2 regions of the Caulobacter sp. GW821-FHT11A05 genome follow, and region 2 is predicted to be linked to the other one. Evidence: predicted binding sites of a transcription regulator. Region 2 holds the regulator's gene; the other holds the start of a gene.
What was found. The regulator LexA, encoded in region 2, represses DNA repair genes until DNA is damaged. The targets are predictions, from matches to a motif close to ATGTTCNCNANNTGTTCT.

Region 1: a site for LexA is predicted at 2,972-2,989, ahead of recA (recombinase RecA). Genes of this name have one in related genera too.

What each region holds. Positions count from the first base shown of each region.
Region 1 covers NZ_JBXASF010000003.1:117,592-128,655, forward strand. Annotated here, with positions in the region: gene kduD (2-dehydro-3-deoxy-D-gluconate 5-dehydrogenase KduD) at 1-600, opposite strand, end outside; gene kduI (5-dehydro-4-deoxy-D-glucuronate isomerase) at 612-1,445, opposite strand; gene recA (recombinase RecA) at 1,828-2,898, opposite strand; gene AC1RSK_RS06585 (EAL domain-containing protein) at 3,105-4,727, shown strand; gene AC1RSK_RS06590 (response regulator transcription factor) at 4,724-5,449, opposite strand; gene AC1RSK_RS06595 (TonB-dependent receptor plug domain-containing protein) at 5,547-8,519, opposite strand; gene AC1RSK_RS06600 (beta strand repeat-containing protein) at 8,977-11,064, opposite strand, start outside.
Region 2 covers NZ_JBXASF010000021.1:27,837-38,900, forward strand. Annotated here, with positions in the region: gene gltA (citrate synthase) at 1-276, opposite strand, end outside; gene gltX (glutamate--tRNA ligase) at 335-1,747, opposite strand; gene AC1RSK_RS22220 (ComEC/Rec2 family competence protein) at 1,890-3,860, shown strand; gene lexA (transcriptional repressor LexA) at 3,841-4,539, opposite strand; gene trpC (indole-3-glycerol phosphate synthase TrpC) at 4,938-5,714, opposite strand; gene trpD (anthranilate phosphoribosyltransferase) at 5,714-6,727, opposite strand; gene AC1RSK_RS22240 (anthranilate synthase component II) at 6,936-7,526, opposite strand; gene AC1RSK_RS22245 (hypothetical protein) at 7,605-7,823, shown strand; gene AC1RSK_RS22250 (TerC family protein) at 8,007-8,756, opposite strand; gene AC1RSK_RS22255 (hypothetical protein) at 8,833-10,665, opposite strand; gene rlmB (23S rRNA (guanosine(2251)-2'-O)-methyltransferase RlmB) at 10,820-11,064, opposite strand, start outside.

The DNA.
Region 1 (11,064 bases), on a different contig from region 2:
GTCAGCCCTCAGGGCCGTGGTGTTGTTGGTCGAGAAATAGCCGGGCGCGATGGCGTTCACATTGATTCCCTTGGCCGCCCACTCATTGGCCAGCAGGCGGGTCAGACCGGCGATGCCGCTCTTGCTTGCCGCATAGGAAGCCACGCGCACGCCGCCCTGGAAAGACAGCATGGAGGCGATGTTGATCACCTTTCCGGCGCCTTTCCCGACCATCTCGCGGGCGGCCGCCTGGGAGAGGAAGAAGGCGGTCTTCAGGTTGACGTCCATCACCGCATCCCAGTCCTCTTCGGTGAAGTCGAGGGCGTCGTTGCGGCGGATGATGCCGGCGTTGTTGACCAGGATGTCAGGCGCGGCGGCGGCGGCCTTGGCGGCGGCGATAACGTCGCCCGAGACATTGGACTGACCAAGGTCGGCCTCGATGAAATGGAAGGCCCGGCCGGCGGCGCGGACCCCCGTTTCGGTGTCGGTCGCCGCCGAGCGGCCGACGGCGACGATGTCAGCGCCGGCTTCCGCCAAAGCGACAGCCATCGCCTGGCCGAGACCGGTGTTGGCGCCGGTGACCATGGCCGTGCGTCCGGCCAGGCTGAAGAGATCGCTCATGGTGTCAGAGCCTACTTGAGCTGGCAGATGTCGAGGACGTTCATGTCCGTATAGTCCAGGTTCTCGCCGCCCATGGCCCAGATGAAGGCGTAGTTGGCGGTGCCCGAGCCCATGTGGATCGACCAGGGCGGGCTGACCACGGCTTCCTCGTTGGCCACCACGATATGGCGGGCGCTGTCGGGTTCGCCCATGAAGTGGAACACCCGCTCGTCGCCCTTGAGGTCGAAGTAGAAGTAGATCTCAGAGCGGCGATCATGCAGGTGCGGCGGCATGGTGTTCCAGACGCTGCCGGTGTTGAGGATGGTCAGGCCGAGCAGCAGCTGGGCCGACTGGCAGACGCCCGGGATGATGTACTGGTAGATGGTCCGCTCGTTGGAGGTCTCCAGCGACCCGCGTTGCAGGGGCGTGGCCTGGGCGATGTCGATCTTCTTGACCTCGAAGCGGGCGTGGGCCGGGGTCGAGGCGAGGTAGAAGCGAGCCCCCTCCCCTTCGAAGATGACGTCCTTGGTCCCCATCGGCACATAGAGGCCGTCGCGCGGGCCGAGGTCGAAGGCCTGGCCATCGACCGTCACCTTGCCGGCCCCGCCGACGTTGATGATCCCCAGTTCCCGGCGCTCGAGGAAGGGATGACCGGCGGCGCTGGCCGGCTCGGTCTGGTCGGGCAGCTTCAGCGGCGAGGCGCCCGGCGCGGCCCCGCCGATGACGAAGCGTTCGTTGTGGCTGTAGTTGAGGACCACCTGGCCGTCCGCGAACAGGCCGCTGATCAGGTAGCGATCCCGCAGTTGGTCGTTGGTGGCCCCGTCCATCATGTCCGGATGGGTGGCCTGAAGGGTCTTGGCGAACATGCGGCGGTCTCCTCGAACGGTCGTGCTTGTGGTCAGGTAACCGGTGTCATGGATTTGGGCAAGGGCTCACAATGCCCAGTCTTCTCTGTTTACATCATCCCGATCACCCTCGCGAAGGCGAGGGTCCATGCATGGGTTGCCGTTGGCCGGACGGCGGCGGGGACAGGTCGCCACCGCATGGACCCTCGCCTTCGCGAGGGTGGACGGTGGGAGGGGTGACGATCGCACCCGGCGACGAAAGGCCGTCCAATAAAAAAGGACGCCCGCTTTTCAGCGGACGTCCTTAGCTCGCGACCCGCCTGGTGCGGGGCGGGACAGGACGGCGAGGGTGGATCGCGTCACTGTCCCCGGCCGGCCGCGAGCATTCGCTCGGGCGCGGGCCCTATTCCTCGTCGTTGTCCGACGGACCGACCAGCAGTTCTTCCTCGATGTCGGCGGCCTTGCCACGGACCTGGGCCTCGATCTCGGCGGCCATGTCGGGGTTGTTCTTCAGGAATTCGCGGACGTTGTCGCGGCCCTGACCAATGCGCTGGCTGTTCCAGGAGAACCAGCTGCCCGACTTCTCGATGACCCCGGCCTTGACGCCCAGGTCGATGATCTCGCCAAGCTTGGAAATGCCCTGGCCGTACATGATGTCGAACTCGACCTCGCGGAACGGCGGGGCCACCTTGTTCTTGACCACCTTGACCCGGACGTTGTTGCCGATGATCTCGTCGCGCACCTTGACCGAGCCGGTGCGGCGGATGTCGAGGCGGACCGAGGCGTAGAACTTCAGGGCGTTGCCGCCGGTCGTCGTCTCCGGGCTACCGTACATCACCCCGATCTTCATGCGGATCTGGTTGATGAAGATGACGATGGTCTTGGCCTTGTGGATCGAGCCGGTCAGCTTGCGCAGCGCCTGGCTCATCAGACGGGCCTGCAGGCCCGGCAGGCTGTCGCCCATCTCGCCTTCGATTTCGGCGCGCGGCGTCAGGGCCGCAACCGAGTCGATGACGATGATGTCGACGGCGTTCGACCGCACCAGGGTGTCGGTGATCTCCAGGGCCTGTTCGCCGGTGTCCGGCTGCGAGACCAGGAGGTCGTCGAGGTTGACCCCCAGCTTGTGGGCATAGGACGGGTCGAGCGCATGCTCGGCGTCGATGAAGGCGGCGGTGCCGCCGGCCTTCTGGACCTCGGCCACCACATGCAGGGCGAGCGTCGTCTTGCCCGAGCTTTCCGGCCCGTAGATCTCGATGATCCGCCCCTTGGGCAGGCCGCCGATGCCCAGCGCCATGTCGAGGCCGAGCGAGCCGGTGGAGACGCTTTCGATCTCCTCGATCTTGCCCTTCACGCCCAGCTTCATCACCGAGCCCTTGCCGAACGCCCGATCGATCTGGCTCAGCGCCGCTTCCAAAGCGCGCTGCTTGTCACCGTCGTCTTTACCCACGAGCTTCAATGCCGCCTGATTAGCCATACTGATTCCACCTTGTCCCACGATTCTCGCCGGCCCGCCCGACGCGTCGGAGACATATGTGCATGGTTTGTTCTCGTTCGCAATATGTTCTCATTCCGAAAGCGATAAAATGCGCCGACATCGCCGCGACCGGCTGACGCAGGCGCGCGACAACCACCCCTTAAGGTCCGACCGCTAGCAAGGCTGCTGACGTCCGGAGCGCCGCCTTGTCCACCTCTCCCCGCACTCTGCTCGGCTTCGCCTTCGCGGCCGGCGACCTGCTGCTCGAACTGGACGCCGCCGGCATGGTGCTGGAAGCGGTCGGGGCCGCCCAGGCTCTGGTCGGGACGCCCGAGAGCGCCATCGTCGGCCGCCCCCTGGACGCCCTGTTCGACGAGGCCGACGCCCCGCTGCTGGCCGCCATTCTCGAATGCCTCGACGAAGGCCAGCGGCGCGGCCCCGCCACCCTGCGCCTGATCCGCCCCGGGGCGCACGGCGCCGCCGTCACCCTGCGCAAGCTGCCCGGCAACGGCGGCCGCATCTCCTGCGCCCTGGTCTCCGCCCCCCTGCCCAACACCCGCGGCGGCGAGGACGGCATGCACAGCCGCGAGAGCCTCGAAGGCGTCGCCCGCGGTCTGACCGAAGCCGCCCACCTGGCCGGCCGCGAGCTGGAGCTGGCCATGGTCGAGCTGGCCGGGCTCGACGCCGCCCGCCGCGACCTTGCCCCCGCCGCCGCCAAGGCGCTGGAGGCCCGTGTCGCCGGCGCCCTGCGCGCCGAGGCCGGACAGCATGGCGTCGCCGCCCGGCTGGAGGGCGAGCGCTTCGCCCTGCTGCGTGAGGCCGGCGACACCCCCGACATCCTGGCCCGCCGCCTGAGCCGCGCCATCGCCGCCACCTGCGGCGCCGTGCCGATCCACGGCAAGGTGCAGTCGGTGCCGCTGGAGATCGCCTCGCCCAATCGCCTGGCCCGCGCCATGCGCTATGCGCTGGACGACTTCCTGGCCGAGGGCCTGAAGGACACCGCGCCGCAATCGATGGCCGACGCCATGAACCGCTCGGTGCGCCGCACCCTGGCCCGGGCCGGCGAGCTGGGCGCGGCGGTCAGCCAGCGCCGCTTCACCCTCGCCTACCAGCCGGTGGTGCTGCTGGCCGGCGGCAACCTGCACCACCACGAGGCCCTGGTCCGCTTCGAGGACAACGCCAGCCCCTTCGCCATGGTCCGCATGGCCGAGGAGTTCGACCTCATCGAGGAGCTCGACCGCGCCGTTCTCGAACAGGCCATCCGCCGACTGAAGTCCGACCGCTCCGGCGCCCTGCGGCTGGCGGTCAACATCTCCGGCCGCAGCATCGGCTCGGGGCCGTTCGTCGAGGGCCTGCAGCGGCTGATCGCCCAGACCCCGACCCTCGCCCAGCGGCTGATCCTTGAAATCACCGAGAGCGCCGCCATCGACGACCTGGCCCAGGCCAACCGCCACATCCAGGCCCTGCGCGGGCTCGGCAGCGTCGTCTGCCTCGACGACTTCGGGGCCGGCGCCGCCTCCTTCGCCTATCTGCAGACCCTGACCGTCGATGTCGTGAAGATCGACGGCCGCTACGTGCGCGACCTGGCCGGCGGCGGCCGCGACGCCGCCCTGGTGCGCCACCTGGTCCAGCTGTGCCGCGACCTCAAGGTCCGCACCGTTGCCGAGATGGTCGAGACCCGCGAGGTCGAGCAGGCCGTCCTCGACGCCGGCGTCGACTACGCCCAGGGCTGGTACTACGGCCGCCCGGCCGACACCCCCGAACAGCCGATCAAGCACGCCACCGTCGTCAACGCCCGCCGCACGGGCACGACGGACGACTGGCGCTAGCTTCCGCGCACGTCCACCGCCAACAGATAGCCCCGCCCGCGGTAGGTCCGGATGACCTCGCCGCCAGCCGCCAGCCGCCGGCGCAGCCGGCTGATGCGCAGATCCACCGCCCGGCTGTCGTCGGTCCAGTCATGGGCGCTCGACAGGGCCTGCAGCCGGGCCCGCGTCACCACCCGGCCCGGCCGTTCCAGAAGGGCCTTGAGCATCAGGTATTCGGCGCGCGGCAGGCGAACCGCCGCCCCGTCCGGTCCGTACAGGGTCTCCTCCGGCAGGTTCAGCTCGAAGCCGGCGAAGGTCAGCCGGTCGCCGGGGTTGTCATTGGCCGCCGCCTGCCCCTTGAGCCGGCCGCGCAGCACCGCCTTGACCCGGGCCGTCAGCTCGCGGGCGTTGACCGGCTTGGCCATGTAGTCGTCGGCCCCCAGCTCCAGCCCCAGCAGTCGGTCGACCAGGTCGTCGTCCGCCCCCAGCAGGATCACCGCCGGCCGGCCTGGCGCGCTGAGCAGGGTCTGCAGCATGCGCTGGCCGAACTCGGCGGACGGCGGCAGGTCGCAGACCACCGCCGAATAGAGGCATTCGCCCAGCGCCCGGTACATTTCCGGCGGCCCGCCCACCTCGCGGACCTCGCAGTCCTGGGCCTGCAGCCGTTCGGCCAGGGCCTGGCGGTGGCTCTCGTCGCGGTCGACCAGCAGCACGCGCAGACCATCGAAGACAGACAGGGACAAGGCGGACGCTCCGTCAGGATGCCGTGTCTCCCCCTCATGAAAAGTCCGCCCCGCGGGCCCGGGATACATCGTCCCGGAGCCTCGCGGGGACTTGCGGTCACCAGCGCTTCTGGATGGTCAGGAAGGCCCGGCGGCCGCGCAGGTCGTAGCCGTTCAGCGCCGAGGTCCCGACCCGGAACTGCCCGGCCGAGGCGGCCGGCGGGTCCTCGTCGAAGACGTTCTGCAGGCCGGCCGTGACGGTCATGTCGCCGAACGTCTTGCGCACCGACGCCGAGTGATAGGTTTGGAACTCGGTGTACTGCTTGTAGTAGATGTAGTTGTAGTAGGTGCTGCCGACCTTGTAGTCGTAGTTCGAGGCCGAGGCGTAGCGGGTGGACCCGTAGGTGTCCGTGCCGAACAGTTCGGTGTCCGAACCCTTGCCTATGTATTGCGTCATCCAGCTGTAGGTCCAGTCGCCGGTCCGCCAGGTCAGGGTGGTGTTGCCGACGAAATCGGGCCCCCGGTAGTTGTAGGTCGAGCCGTTGTAGTCGTCCTCCGTGCTGCCGAACACGCGGGTGGTGTCCTGCAGCTGCCAGGTGAACTGGGCGGCCAGGGTCAGGTTGCCGGCGTCGAACTCGTGCCGGTACTGGATGGCCAGGTCGACGCCCCGGTTCCGCTGCTCGGCCACGTTGACGTAGCTGTTGTAGACGGTGGTGATCTGGCCGGTGGTGGCGTCACGCTCGAACAGGCTGCAGAACGGGCTGCCGCCGGTCGTGGTGGCGTTGTAGCACTGGTAGAGGATGTTGGCGGCGCCGAACTGGTCGATCTCGTTGTTCACCTGGATGTCGAAGTAGTCGACGGCGACCGACAGATCCATGAACTGCGGGGTGAAGATCACCCCCAGGGTCGAGGCGTCGGAGGTTTCCGCCTTCAGCACCCCTGCCCCGCCGCCGGCCACGATCAGGGCCGAGGAGCCGTAGCCGGCCCAGTCCGAAGCCAGACCCGCCGCGGCGCAGTTGGCCTGGATGCGGGCATTGGTGCTGTCGCCCCAGTTGATGCAGGGATCGATCGTCGTTTGGCCGGCGTAGCTGGTCTGGTTGGCCAGATAGAGCTCATACAAGGCCGGGGCCCGGAACGAGGTGCCCTTGGTGCCGCGCAGCCGCAGCCAATCGTTGATCTGCCAGTTGAGGCCGAACTTGTAGGTGCTGTCGCTGCCGAAGCTGGAGACGTCGGTGTAGCGGCCCGACACCGACAGATCGAGCAGCTCGATGCCCGGCACGCCCTTGAGGATCGGGATCGACAGCTCGCCGTAGATCTCCTTGGTCTCGTCCGAGCCATAGGTGTGGCCGGCGGCGGTCAGGCCCCAGTTGTTGCTGTTGACCGACTCGCGGCCGGGCTGGTCGTCGATCTTGTCATGCCGGTAGACGACGCCGAACGCCGCCCCGACCGGACCGGCTGGCAGGTTGAACAGGTCGCCCGAGGCGCTGGCCTCGACCGTGTACTGCTCATAGTCGGTGTGGCCGGTGTCGACCCCGAACAGGAAGGCCTTTTCCGCCTCGGTGAACTGGCCGGACAGGATGCGGGCGCTGGACCAGGGGATGCCGGTGCTGGGCAGGGTGGAGCAGTCGCCGCCGGAGATGGTGATGGCCGCCTGGTTGCAGGCCACGCCGTAGGCCGTCGTCGCCAGGACGCGGTCGTTGTAGACCGAGCTGATCGAGTACTCGCCGCGCGACAGGCCGTACTGGGCATAGGCGTCCCAGCTCCAGGTCGCCAGCGGACCGCCGCCGAAGTCGCCCTTCAGCCCGACCAGGGCGCGGTAGTAGTCGACGTCCTGCTTGCTGTCATAGGGGATGGAGATGACCGGATAGACCGTGCCGCCGCTGATGCCCGCCGCGGCGTATTTGTTGTTCGGATTGCTGTTCGACAGGGTCGGGAACAGCTGGCGGGTGCTGTCCTGCTCGGAGGTGCGGTTGTTGTAGAGCGCCTCGCCGTACAGCGTCATGTGCGGGGTGATGTCGAAGCCGCCGGCGGTGTAGAGGGTGGCCCGCTCGACCGGGCTGATGATCGTCGAGCGGTTCCAGTTGGGGCTCGCATAGTTGGCGTAGGCGAAGGTGTCCGGATAGTTGGCCCGGCCCTGGCGCGCCATGTCGGCGAACGGCGAGTTGTTGCCATTCGCGGCGGTCGGATAGGTCACCCCGTCCTTGAGGTACTGCATGTAGCCGTAGGCCGAGGAGTAGAGGACGTTGTTGATCTGGTTGTAGCACTTGTACTCGTTGGTGCCGTATTCGTAGTAGTCGGCCCGCTGGCCGGTGTCAGGATCGACGACGTAGTCGGCGGCGCACTGGGTGTCTTCCCGGTCGCCGCGGCGCAGGGCCACCTGCTCGTAGTAGTTGGCGGCAAAGGTGATGTAGCCGCGGTCGAAGGTCTTACCCCAGGCCCCGTCGATGCTGTACTGCTCGCCGCCCGACTGGAAGGGGATGTTGGCGTTGACCGTCACCTTGCCGCCATCGAGGTTGGTCTGGGTGATGTAGTTGACCACCCCGGCCACCGCGTCCGAGCCGTAGACCGAGGAGGCGCCGTCCTTCAGGATCTCGACCCGCTCGACCAGCGAGCTGGGGATGGTGTTGAGGTCGGCCGGTCCGACCGTGCCGCGCACCCCGGCCGGCGGCAGGCGACGGCCGTTGAACAGCACCAGGGTGCGGGTGGCGCCAAGGCCCCGCAGCGAGATGGTGTTGACCCCCGGTCCGCCGGTGACGACGTAGCCGGTCAGGCTGTTGTTGACCTGGAACGAGCCGCCGGTGACCGACGAGCTCTGCAGGATCTCGGCGGTGTCGACCAGGCCGGCCAGCGAGGCCTGGTCGGCGGTGATCACCTGCACCGGCATCGCGCTGTTGTATTCCGAACGCTTGATCCGCGAGCCGGTGACGACCAGGGCCTCGACGTCGCCCTCATCCTCTTCGTCTGCGGTGGCGGTGGGCGGAGTCTGGGCAGCTGGAGCCGGCTTGGTCTGCGCCGTCGCCGGCGCGCCGAAACCCGCCGCCGCCAGACCCACCAGGGCCGTGGCGCCCATCAACTTCAGTCTCGTGATCATCAGGACCTGTTCCTCAACGCTTGCCGCCACCCCCGCTGGGCAAACGGACACGCTGGGAGCGGCGGTCCGGCGGATAGGGGCCAAGCCTATCGGTCCCGTTCCGGCCCAGATAAATACACATTCAGCATCGAGATGAATTGCAGCGACTAAAGCGGCCCGATTTCCACAGTTTGTATCTGATTGTGTAATTTCTATTCTTGAGTATTGGCCAAAACGCGGCGCTGTATTTCAGGTCGCAACGGAAAGGTAGTCGATAACGCCGGTATTGCGGCGTGAATCGTCGCTTCACATCTCAACGGTCTCGTTCCCGCGCCGACGGACCCAGCCCTGGCCACAGGGCCGTCCGATTAGGGGCGCTAGAGCAGGGCGCGATTTGATGGAATCAAGTCGCTTGCTCTAGCTTTTTCGTGGTCGCGCGTTTGGTCCGATAACCGGTTCCCACTTATCGGAACGCGCTCTAAAGCAGGAAATCGCCCACCGTCAGCGTGTTGGTCCCCAGCATCGAGAGGCTGAAGTCCGCCGTCCCGTCGCCATCGACGTCCGCCTCCAGCATCAGGTCGGCGCCGGCCACCGTGTAGCGCAGCTGGCCCGCCACGTTGGAGAAGGCTGACAGGCCGATGAAGCTGAACGCCTGGTCGCCGGCCACGCCGCTGTTGGCGTCGAGGCCGTACAGGTAAAGCCGGTCGCCGGAGCCGCTGACGAAGTCGGTGATCACGTCCACGTCGGCGCCGTCCAGATCGGCCTGGTCGAAGACGAACAGGTCCATGCCATCCCCGCCACTGAGGGTGTCGACGCCCAGCCCGCCGACCAGGATGTCATTGCCGCCCAGCCCGGACAGCCCATTGGCCGCCCCGTTGCCGACTAGGGCGTTCTTGACGCCGTTGCCCGTCCCGTCGATGGCCGCGACGCCGGTCAGCACCAGGGTCTCGATGTTGTCGCCGAGCACCCAGCTGATCGCCGCCTGCACCGTGTCGTTGGTCCCCTCGCCGCTGAGCTCGGTCACCGTGTCGCCGGCCGTGACGACATAGATGTCCGACCCCAGGCCGCCCTCCAGCACGTCGACGCCGGCCCCACCGTCGAGGGTGTCCTTGCCGTCGCCGCCGACCAGGGTGTCGGCCCCGTCGCCGCCGCTCAAGGCATTGTCCTTGCCGTTGCCGGTCAGGACGTTGTCCAGCGCGTTGCCCGTGCCGTTGATCACCCCCTCGCCGGTCAGGGTCAGGTCCTCGACGAAGTCGCCCAGGGTCCAGCTGATCGCCGCCTCGACCCGGTCGGTCCCCTCGCCGTCCAGCTCGGTCGTCCCGTCGGCGGCGTTGTCCACGGTGTAGACGTCGTCACCGCCGCCGCCGGACATGTCGTCGATGCCCGCGCCGCCGAACAGGTAGTCTGCCCCCGCCCCGCCGAGCAGCACGTCATTGCCCGCCTCGCCGTTCAGGGCGTCGTCGCCGTCGAGGCCGGCCAGGGTGTTGACCCCGTCGTTGCCGCTGACGTTGTTGTTCAGATCGTTGCCCGCGCCGTCCAGGTCGTCCGTCGTGTAGAGGATCAGGTTCTCGACGAAGTCGCCCAGGGTCCAGTTGACGGTGGCCCGGACGGTGTCGTCACCCTCGCCGTCCAGCTCGGTGGTGACGTCGCCGGCGTCGTCGACCAGGTAGGTCTCGTTGCCCGCCCCGCCGACCAGCACGTCGGCCCCGGCCCCGCCGTCGAGGATGTCGTCGCCGCCCAGGCCCGTCAGGGTGTTGGCCCCGCTGTTGCCGGTCAGGGCGTTGAACTGGTTGGTGCCGGTCCCGTCGATGTCGGCCGTCCCGGTGAGGGTCAGGAACTCGACGTGGTCGCCGAGCGTGTATGTAAAGGCGGCGACCACGGTGTCGGCCCCCTCACCGTCCAACTCGACGGTCAGGTCGGCCAGGTCGTCGACGTAGTAGGTGTCGTCGCCGCCCCCGCCCTCCATCGTGTCGACGCCGCCCTGGCCGTCGAGGATGTCGGCCCCGAGCCCGCCGCGCAGGATGTCGTCGCCCAGGCCGCCGTACAGCGTGTCCGCCCCGCCCAGCCCTTCCAGGGTATTGGCCTCGCCGTTGCCGGTCAGGATGTTGTCGGCGCCGTTACCCGTGCCGGCCAGGGCCGTGCCGGTCAGGGTCAGCCGCTCGACGGAGTCGGCCAGGGTGTGGTCGACCGAAGCCTGCACCAGGTCGTCGCCTTCGCCATCGGCCTCGACGGTCGTGTCACCGGCGTTGTCGACCACATAGGTGTCGTCGCCGTCGCCGCCGGTCATGGCGTCGGCGCCCGCGCCGCCGTCCAGGAGGTTGCCCCCCGCCGTGCCGACCAGCACGTTGTCGCCGCCATTGCCCGTGCCGTTCAGCGCCGAGCCGGTCAGCTCCAGCCGCTCGATCTCGGCCCCCAGCACATAGTCGGCCGAGGCCTGGACCGTGTCATAGCCTTCGCCGGCCAGCTCGGTGACCAGGTCGCCGCTGTCGTTGACGACATAGGCGTCGTCATCGCCGCCGCCTTCCAGGGTGTCGACGCCGCTGCCGCCGGTCAGGGTGTCGGCGCC
Region 2 (11,064 bases):
GCCGTGCAGGAGCAGGTAGCAGACTTCCAGGAAGCTCGACTTCTCGGCCAGCTGGTCGATCGGGTAGCCGCGGTGCAGCAGGATGCCGGCGTCACCGTCGATATAGGTGATCTTGCTCTCGCAGCTGGCCGTCGAGGTGAAGCCGGGGTCGAAGGTGAAGAGGTCGGAGTCCGCGTAGAACTTGCGCACGTCCATTACGTCGGGACCCGTCGTCCCCTTGAGGATCGGCAGGTCATAGGTCTGGTCGCCGATGGTCAGCGTCGCCTTGTCAGCCATGCGGCGAGGTCCTTTCAAGTCGATAGGTAAACGTCTGTTCGGGACGCCTTATAGCGCCTCATTTGGCGGGCGAAAGCGCATCCTCAATACGGCCGAGAGTCTCGACCTTTCCGAGCACGCTCAGGGTAATGCCCATATCGGGAGAGGGGTGGCCGCCACTGACGATTCCGCGCAGCGGCGGGCCGATCTTGCCAAAGCCCACGCCCTCGGATTCGGCAAACGCCTTGAGCCAGGCGGCGAGCGCCTCGGCCGACCAGTCGTTCTGTCTGGCGAGGGCGTCGGCAAGGCGGCGCAGGCGCGCGGCGGTCTCGTCGGTCAGCAGGCCACGGGTCTTTTCGTCAATGGAAACAGGGCGTTGGGCGAACAGGAAGAGGGCCTGATCGGCCAGCTCCAGCAGCGTCTTGCCGCGGTCCTTGAGGCCCGGCATGGCCTCGGCCAGACGGGCGATCTGCGGCTCGCCGAGGGGCGTCCCCCGTCGGGCGAAGACCTCGGCGACCAGGCCCGCGAGGCGGCTGTCGTCGGCCAGCTTGATGTAGTGGGCGTTGACATGGTTGAGCTTGGCCCAGTCGAGGCGGGCGGCGGCCTTGTTCACATCCGCGACATCGAACCACTCGGCGGCCTGCTCGTCGCTGAACAGCTCGTCGTCGCCGTGGCTCCAGCCCAGCCGGACCAGGTAGTTGCGCAGGGCTTCGGGCAGATAGCCCATGTCGGCGAACTCACCGACCGCCTGGGCTCCATGGCGTTTGGACAGCTTGGCGCCGTCCTCGCCGTTGATCATCGGCACATGGGCGAAGGCCGGGACGTCCCAGCCAAGGGCCTGGTACATCAGGGTCTGGCGGGCGGCGTTGTTCAGGTGGTCGTCGCCGCGGATGACATGGGTGACGCCCATGTCGTGGTCGTCGACGATGACCGCCAGGTTGTAGGTCGGCCCGCCGTCCGAGCGCAGCACGATCAGGTCGTCGAGATCGCGGTTGCGGAAAGTGACGTCGCCCTGGACCAGGTCGCGGACGATGACGTCGCCGTTCTTGGGGCCCTTGAAGCGGACGACGTGCGGCGTGGCCAGGTCGGCGGCGGTGGGGGTCTTGTCGCGCCAGGGCGAGCGCAGGGCATGGCCGGCGGCGCGGGCGGCTTCCTTGGCGGCGGTCAGCTCGTCGCCGGACAGCCAGCAGCGGTAGGCGGCGCCGCTGTCGAGCAGCTGCTGCACGGCCTCGCGGTGGCGGTCGGCGCGGGCGAACTGGAAGGTCGGCTCGCCGTCCCATTCCAGGCCCAGCCAGCGCAGGCCGTCGAGGATGACCTGCACATTGGCCTCGGTCGAGCGTTCGCGGTCGGTGTCCTCGATGCGCAGCAGGAACTTGCCGCCGGTGTGGCGCGCATACAGGGAGTTGAACAACGCCGTCCTTGCCCCTCCAATGTGGAGCGAGCCGGTAGGCGAGGGGGCGAACCGTGTGACGACGGGGGTAGTGGAGGACATCGGATCTCGGACCGCTCGATTGGGCGGGCGTCTTAGCACATGGATTCGGGGCGGTCCCACCCTGCTCGACGAGGTCATCGCTCAGCGGATGAGATGGCGCCTCTGGGCCCCGGTCGCTTTCGGGTTCGGGGCGGCGGGATACATGGCGCTGAAGCAGGAGCCGGCGTTGTGGCTGGCGCTGCTGCTGGGCGCCCTGGCGGTGGCGGCGGCCTGGCTTACCCATCGGCTGACGCGCGGCGGCGGGTGGTTCCTGGTCGCCGGGCTCGCCGCGCTGATCGTACTCGGCGGGGTGGCGGGGAAGGTCAGGACCGAACTGGTGCGGGCCCCGGTCGCGCCCAACTTCGACAAGCCGACCATCGTCGAGGGCTGGGTGCTGGACGTGGCCAGCCCGGGCTCCAGCGGCGGCCGGCTGCTGATTGCACCGACGCGGATTGAGGGGGTGGAGCAGGACCAGCTGCCGTACCGCGTGCGGCTCACCGTCGACCAGGGCGCGGTGGTGGGGCCTGGGCAGGCCGTGCGGCTTCGCGCCGGCCTTGGACCGCCGCCGCCGCCGTCCAGTCCCGGATCGTATGACTTCGCCCGCGACGCCTGGTTCGATCGGGTCGGCGGCGTCGGCTTCTCGGTGTCGGCGCCGCAGGTCATCGCCCTGGCGGAGCCGCCATTGGCCCTGCGCTGGGCCATGGGCGTCAACGCCATGCGCTGGAGCCTGGCGCGCCGCATCGTCGATCGAATGGGCGAACACTCCGGCGGACTGGCCGCCGCCATGGTCACCGGGCACGAGGCCTGGATCACCCGGGAACAGACCGACGCCATGCGGGCTTCGGGATTGGCGCACATCATCTCCATCTCCGGCCTGCACATGGCCATCGTCGGCGGCTTCGCCTTCGCCATGGCGCGGCTGCTGATCGCCGCATGGCCCTGGCTGGCGCTGCGGATCGACGGCAAGAGGGCCGCCGCCCTGCTGGGCATGGCCGCCGTCGGGACCTACCTGATCGTCTCCGGCGCGCCATCGCCGGCCGTGCGGGCGGCGATCACCGCCGGCGTCGCCTTCCTGGCCATCCTGTTCGACCGCCGGGCCATCAGCCTCGACGCCCTGGCCGTGGCGGCCATGGTCATCCTGATCCTGTATCCCGAGGCCGCCACGGAGCCCGGTTTCCAGATGAGCTTCGCCGCCACCGCCGCCCTGGTGGCGCTGGTCGAACTGCTGCCCCGGCCGGTGAAGGAGATCTCGACGCCCTGGTGGATCCGCTGGCCACAGGCGGTCGGGGTCTGGATCGTCGCCAGCATCGCCATGAGCCTGGTGGCCGGGCTCGCCACCGGGCCCTTCGCCATGCACCACTTCAACCGGGTCGCCTCCTACGGCCTGGTCGCCAATCTGCTGGTCGCGCCGATCTCCAGCTTCGTGATGATGCCCTTCCTGGCCGTCGGCGCGGCGTTGGAGCCGCTGGGCCTCGGCGGGCCCTTCCTCGGCGTCGCCGGCTGGTCCATCGACCTGATGCTGTCCATCGCCGGCCAGACGGCGCAGACACCGGGCGCCCAGGTCACCGTGGCCAGCGGACCAGCCTGGACCCTGCCTGTCGCCTTCCTGGGCATCCTGATCCTCTGCCTTTGGCAGGGCAGACTGCGCTGGCTGGGTATTCCCCTGGCCTTGACCGTCGCCCTCTGGCCCCGCCCGGCGCCGCCTGACCTTTGGATTGCCTCCGACGGATCGGCTCTGGCCGTGCGACAGGGGGAGACGGCGATTGCCGCCCGGCCGGACAGCCGGCGCTTCGCCCTGGAGGTCTGGTCGCGCCGGCGGGGGCTGACCCTGGATGATGCGGACTCGCCCGACCTTTTCGACTGCAATCGCCGCCGGTGTCTGGGTGAGGTGGCGCAGTGGAACCAGCGCCGTGTCCCCGATGAGAAAACCCTGGCCGAGCTATGCCGGGCCAGGGTTGTCGTGTTCCGGTCGGAGGCTCCGCAAGACTGCCGATCCGACCTGATCCTGAGCGCCGCCGACTTCAGGGAAGGCGGCTCCGCCGAGCTCTATCGCCGGGGCGATGGCTGGCGGATCGTCTGGGCCCAACCCCTGAGAGGGGTCAGGCCCTGGACCATCAGTGATAGCGGCGGATGAGGCCGACCAGCTTGCCCTGCACGGCCACCTGGTCGGGGCCGTAGATCTGGGTCTGGTACTTGGGGTTGGCCGCTTCCAGGGCGATGGAGGCCCCCTTGCGGCGCAGGCGCTTCAAGGTGGCGGTCTCGCCCTCGACCAGGGCGACGACGATCTCGCCGCTGGTGGCCTGGTCGGTGCGGCGGATGACGACGTAGTCGCCGTTGAGGATGCCGGCCTCGATCATCGAATCACCCTCGACCTCGAGAACGTAGTGTTCGCCGGCGCCCAGCATGCTTTCCGGCACCTGCAGCTTGTCGCGCTCATGCTGGATGGCCTCGATCGGCACCCCGGCGGCGATGCGGCCAAGGATGGAGAGCTCGCGCACATCGTTGGCCGGCTCGGGCGTGCTCATCGCGGCGCGGGAGCCTTCGACCACCTGCGGCTTGAAGGTCTGGCGGCCGCCGGCCGGAGCCGAGGTCGTCGCCTGCTGCGGCAGCTTGACCACCTCCAGCGCCCGGGCCCGGTGGGCCAGGCGGCGCAGGAAACCGCGCTCTTCCAGCGCCGTGATCAGCCGGTGGATGCCGGACTTGGAGGCCAAGTCCAGCGCATCCTTCATCTCGTCGAAGGAGGGCGAGACGCCGGATTCCTTGATGCGTTCATGGATGAACATCAGAAGTTCGTGCTGCTTGCGGGTCAGCATGGCGAAGGCTCTCCAGGCGCGATTCAGTGGGAACAAATCGCAAACGATGGCAATGTTCTCTAGGTGTTCTTTCTTTCTGTCAAGTTAACCGCGATGGCGGCGGCGCGGCTGTTATCGAAGCGGCCAACCATTATACCGCGCGATTGGCCGGCCAGGGGGCTGGAGCGCTGATTGAGGATTGAAATCGTTGGAAAAAGGGTGACCCGGCGGTTGGCCGAGGCTGCGCGAATGTAGGCCGGAGCGTTGGTCGGGTTGTTGGTCGGCTGTCGCCGGAGGTTGGCCGGCTTGTCGTTGGCCGACCTACATTCGGCGTTTGGGGCGCGGCATAATCGGTGTGGGTTTCAGGGGGGTCGCGAGGCCGCTTGCCGGACCCCTAAAATGAATATGTCTAGACTTATTCAGGCGGCCAACAGCGCCCGCGTCGCCGCCGTCACGTCCGCCTGGCGCATCAGGCTTTCGCCGACCAGCATGGCCCGGGCCCCGGCCTTGGCCATGCGGGCGGCGTCGGCGGGGGTGAAGACGCCGCTTTCGGTGACCAGGAGGATGTCGGCGGGAAGATCGACCGCCAGGCGTTCGGTGACGGCCAGGTCGACGACGAAGCTGCGCAGGTCGCGGTTGTTGACGCCGAGCAGGGTGGCGCCGAGCCCTAAGGCCCGATCGCGTTCGGCCTCGTCGTGGACCTCGACCAGGGCGTCGATGCCCAGGCGGGCGGCCTCGGCCATCAGGTCGGCGGCAACGGCGTCGTCGATCATGGCCATGATGACCAGGATGGCGTCGGCGCCCAGCGCCCGGCTCTCGGCCACCTGCCAGGGATCGACCAGGAAGTCCTTGCGGATGCAGGGCAGGGCGACCTGGGCCCGGGCGGCGACGAGGTAGGCGTCATCGCCCTGGAAGCTGGGGCCGTCGGTGAGCACCGACAGGCAGGCGGCGCCGCCGGCTTCGTAAGCCTTGGCCAGGGCCGGCGGGTCGAAGTCGGCGCGGATCAGGCCCTTGGACGGGGAGGCCTTCTTGATCTCGGCGATCAGGGCGAGGCGGTCGGCGGATCTGGCTTCCAGCGCCTTGCGGAAGCCGCGCGGGGCCGAGGCGCCGCTGGCGTCGACCGTCGGGCGGGCGCGTTTGCGGGCGGCGACGTCTTCGCGCTTGTAGGCGGCGATCCTGGCGAGAATGTCGGCCATCAGCTGTGGGTGGCGGCGATGAGGCCGGCCAGGGCCGCCTTGGCGCGGCCGTCGTCGATGACGGCGGCGGCCAGCTCGACGCCCTCGCGCAGGGTCTCGACCTTGTCGCCGATCAGGAAGGCGGCGGCGGCGTTGAGCAGGACCACGTCGCGGTAGGCGCCCTTTTCACCGTCGATCATGCGGGTCAGGGCGGCGGCGTTCACTTCCGGCGATCCGCCGGTCAGTTCGTCGAGGCTGTGCTTCTGCAGGCCGACGGCGTCCGGCGTGATGTTGAAGTTGCGCACCCCGCCGTCGCGCCATTCGCAGACCATGGTCGGACCGGTGACGGTCATTTCGTCCATGCCCGAGCCATGGACGGTCCAGGCCCGTTCGGCCCCGAGCGCGCCCAGCACACGGGCCAGCGGTTCGAGGAGACGGGGGTCGTAGACGCCCAGCACCTGGCGTTTGGCCCCGGCCGGGTTCGACAACGGGCCCAGCAGGTTGAAGATGGTGCGGAAGCCGAGCTCGGCCCGGATCGGCAGCACGTGGCGCATGGCGCCGTGGTGGGCCGGGGCGAACAGGAAGCAGATGTTGGCGTCGTCCAGCGCCTTGCGCTGTTGCTCCAGGCCCGCGTCGATCTTGACGCCGAGCGCGGCCAGAACGTCCGACGAGCCGGACTTTGAGGAGAGGGCGCGGGTGCCGTGCTTGGCGATCTTCAGGCCGCCGCCGGCCGCCACCAGGGCGCTGGCGGTGGAGATGTTGAAGGTGTGCAGGCCGTCGCCGCCGGTGCCGCAGGTGTCGACCACGTCATAGGGGTGGTCGAGGGTGACGGCGGCCCGGCGCATGGCGCGGGCGCAGGCGGTCAGCTCGCCCACCGTCTCGCCGCGCAGGCGGATGGCGGTGACGGCGGCGGCGATCTGGGCCGCGGTCGGCTCGCCGCGCAGGCAGGCGGCGAAGAAGGCCTCGGCGTCATCCTCCGACAGGGTCTGTCCGTCCGCCAGGCGGGCGAGGAGGGGCTTGAAGGCGTCGGACATTATGGGGCTTTGCTGGTCGGGGAGGTGTGGGCCTTTACCGCCAACCTCCGATTATGCTCGCGAAGGCGAGCATCCATGCGCGGGTTGAGGTCGCCCGGAAGGCGGGCCTGGCGCCCCAACCTCGCGGCCGACAGCCCAGGGCTGGCTATGCGTGGATGCTCGCCTGCGCGAGCATGATCGGTGTGTGGGGTGCGGATGGCGGGCACGCTCACACCATGGCCGTGCGCGGCACGCCAGCCAGGTCGAGGAAGTTGCCCAGCAGCTGGTGGCCGCAATTTGTGGCGATGGACTCGGGGTGGAACTGCACCCCGTGCACGGGCCGCGTCCTGTGGGCCAGGCCCATGATCTCGCCGTCCTCGGTCCAGGCGGTGACCACCAGGTCGTCCGGCAGGGTGGCGCGATCGACGGCCAGGCTGTGGTAGCGGGTGGCGGTGAAGGGGCTGGGCAGGCCTTTGAAGACGCTGGCCCCCTCATGGAGGATCGGGCTGGTCTTGCCGTGCATGATGGCCTTGGCGCGGATGACGTCGCCGCCATAGGCCTCGCCCATGGCCTGGTGGCCGAGACAGACCCCGAAGATCGGCAGGTCGTCGGGGGCGCCGCGCAGCAGGGGCAGGCAGATGCCGGCCTGGGCCGGGGCCTTGGGACCGGGCGACAGCAGGATGGCGGCCGGCCGGAGACCCAGCGCCTCCTGCACGGTCAGCGCATCGTTGCGCCGGACAAGCGTCTGGGCCCCAAGCTCGTTCAGGTAATGGACGAGGTTGTAGGTGAAGCTGTCGTAGTTATCGATCACCAGGATCATGGGGTGCTTCTAGCGGGGATGATCCGGCAGGGGAACGGGGCGCCTTGCGGTTTGTCGGGGTCTGGCGATGATCCAGGCATGGCCGCCTCCGATTCCGCCCCCACCACCATCGAACCTGAGGCGATCGCCTATGCGCGCGGGCTGCTGAAAGCGCCGCTGCCGCGGGATTCGACCTGGGCGGCGATCGGGGCGGCGGGACTGTGGGCCGTGGCGGCCCTGGCGTTGGCCTTTGCGATGCTAACCGCGCCGGCGCCGGGAAGTTTTGAGCCCAAGGCGCGAGTGGAGATTTCGCAGTAGCGATCCCTCTCCCGCTTGTCGGGAGAGGGTGGCCGCGCAGCGGCCGGGTGAGGGCGGCGCCGGCTCCGGAAGGTTGGCGACGGCGCCGATCCGCGCCAGAACACGCTCGAAATTGAAAAGCCGGTGCTGCCCTCATCCGACCCCCTTCGGGGGCCACCTTCTCCCGACGAGCGGGAGAAGGGCTCAGTGCCCCTTGGCCGGCGTTTCCCGCCGGTACTCGGCCGCCTCTTGCGGGGTGATGTCCAGGAAGGCCGGCGCGACCTCGTTGTAGGCCGCTTCGTTGTGGGTGCGGGCGACGACTTCGCGGTGGCCTTCCCAGATCATGTGCAGGGCGACGTAGAGGACGATGGCCAGGCCGACGTAGCCGATCCAGCGGTATTTGTGCAGCAGCCTGGCGATCCAGGTGGCGGCGACGCCCATCAAGGCGATGCTGAGCAGCAGGCCGAAGACCATGATGGCCGGGTGTTCGCGGGCGGCGCCGGCGACGGCCAGGACGTTGTCCAGGCTCATCGAGACGTCGGCGATGAGGATCTGCAGGAAGGCGGCCTTGAAGGACTTGGCCGGTTTGACGTGCGGCACGGTGTTCGGATCGTTGTCGAGGGCGGCCTCGGCCTGGGCCTCGTCGTGGGCGGCGGTGTCGCGCATCTCGCGCCACATCTTCCAGCAGACCCAGAGCAGCAGCACGCCGCCGGCCAGCAGCAGGCCGATGATGGCCAGGAGCTGCACAGTGATCAGGGCAAAACCGATGCGCAGGGCCACGGCGGCGATCAGGCCGTAGAGGATGGCCTTGCGGCGCTGTTCCTGGGGCAGACCCCCGGCGGCCAGGCCGACGGCGACGGCGTTGTCGCCGGCCAGGACCAGGTCGATCATCAGGACTTGAAGAAGGGCGGCGCCGGCCGCGGCCGGGTCGGCCCCAAGAATGCTCTCTAACATGGGCCCTCAATGCGTCAGCCGCCGGCCCCTTGCAAGGACCGACGGCTGTCGTTTTTCAGCTCAAGGGGCGAACGCCTCAGGCGTGTTCGGGTTCGCGGTGGTGATGGTCGTCATGCGCATGCGCGGCCTCGGGGGCGGCATGGGCGTGATCGTCGTGGCCGTGGGCCTCCCCATGAGCTTCGGCGGCGGGCGCCGGGTGCGCGTCATGGCCATGATCGTCGTGCCCATGAGCCTCCCCGTGCGCCTCGGCGGCCGGCGCCGCATGGGCGTCATGGCCGTGGTCGTCGTGGGCGGCGGCGGCGTGCGAGTCTTCGCTGTGGAAGGTCATCGGCGCGGTGTCGCTGTGGTGGTCGCCATGGCCATGCGCATCGTGAGCCGCCTCGGCGTCGGCCGGCTTGTCGTCGTCATGATGGCCGAAGGTCATCGCCGCCCCGGCTCCGGCGGCGGCTCCGCCAGCGGCCGCCAGCATCGGGTTGACCGGCTGGTGGGCGGGGGCGGCGGTGGTTTCCGGCTCGACGCGGTCATAGTCGGTCATGGTGCGGAACTTGCGGCGGCGCTCGTCGCGGGCCCGGCGGCCTGCCCCGGCGCGGGCCATGGCCAGCAGGATCAGGCCGATGATGAAGGCGATGATGGCGGCCGTGGTGGCGCCCGGCGGGATCACCGTGTCGCCGACCTTGATCGGCTTCAGGCCCGGGATGGCCAGCTTGTCGAGGTTGAAGCCCATCTTCTTGGCCGTGGACTCGCCCGACTCGACGACGCCCGCCACGACCTGCTCGAGGGTGGCGATGGAGAAGGTCTTCGGCGCGCCCTTCTGACCCTTGAGGGCCCCGTCGACCTTGGCCTTCAGCGGGGTCTTCTCACCGTCGCCCGGTTTGACCTGCCAATTGAAGGTGGCGGCCTCGCCCTTCTTCAGGGCCTGGGTCTGGGCGGCGTTGGGGGTGATCGTATAGCCCTCGCCGGTCAGGGTGGCGGAGACTTCCGACTTCCTGGCGGCCTTGGTCAGGCCCAGCTTGCCGGCTTCCGACTGGATGACGTCCAGCAGGGTGACGGGCAGCGACAGGGTGACCTTGGCTTCCTCGCCCTTGGCCAGGGTGTCGGGAACCGTCAGGGTCGCGCCCTTGATGGCTTCGGCGCTGACGGCGGCGGACAGGGCGGCCATCTTCGGATCGACGGCGGGCGCGGCCGGGGCCTTGGCGACCGGCGGGATGGCGGTCGGCTTGATCACCGGGGCCGGCGCGGGCTTGGCCTTGGCGATCGGAGCCGGCGGCGGAGCGACCTTCACCGGAGGCGGCGCGGGCTTGACGACCGGCTTGGGGGCCGGAGCGGCGGCGACCTTGGGGGCCGGCTTCGGCGCCACGACGACCTTCGGGGCCGGCGCGGGCTTGTAGGCCGGGGCGGCGGCCACGTAGGGCTTCTTGGCCTTGGGCTTGGGTTTCCAGACGGTCCAGCCGCGGCTGGGGCCCGACTGCGGACGCGGGGCGTAGCGCTTGCCGTAGACGCGGCGGCGCTCGGCCGGGCTCATGTCTTCGGGATTGGCGATCGGGGCGTTGTGGACGACCAGGATGCCCTGGGCGTTGCGGTAGGAGCGCAGCGGCGCGCCGGGCGCCTTATGGGCCTTGCCACCAGCCTTGGCGTAGTCGCCCGAGCCGGGCAGGGGCTTGTACTTCAGGTGGTCGTACTTGTTGCCGTAGATCCGGCGGCGCTCTTCCAGCGGCAGGTTCTCGGGGTTGGGGATGGCGGCCATGCCGTGCGGGGCGGGACCGCCGGCCAGGCCGTCGGCGGGAGGCGGCGGCGGGGCCTTGCCGCCCATCAATTCGCCTGGCGCGCGACTTTCTTCATAGGCCGACGGGCCAGGACCGCCGTAGCCGTCGTCGGGGGCGCTGCCGCCGCAGCCGGTGAGGCCAAGCAACGCTACGCCAGACACGGCATAAGCCGCAGAAATCAACCACTTTTTCGCCACCGGAACCCCCGAACCCATCGCGATAATTCTCCGACGATTACATCCTCGTCGGCACGGAAGCCGGGAGGAAATCACGCCTTGAGGCGAAGTCAAAAGGGAAAATTCACTTTTGGGTAACCTCTTCCCCCTGAGGGCGAGCGCGACTGCACTCGTAGAGGGCGATAGCCGCCGCGTTTGACACATTTATGCTCTCGAACCCCCCGGGCATGGGGATTTTCGCCAGCACGTCACAATGTTCGGCGACGAGGCGCCTCAGGCCCTCGCCCTCCGAGCCCATGACGATGACGGTGGGCGAGCCGTCGAGGACGGATTCGAGGGATGCGGTGGCCTCGCCGGCCAGGCCGACGG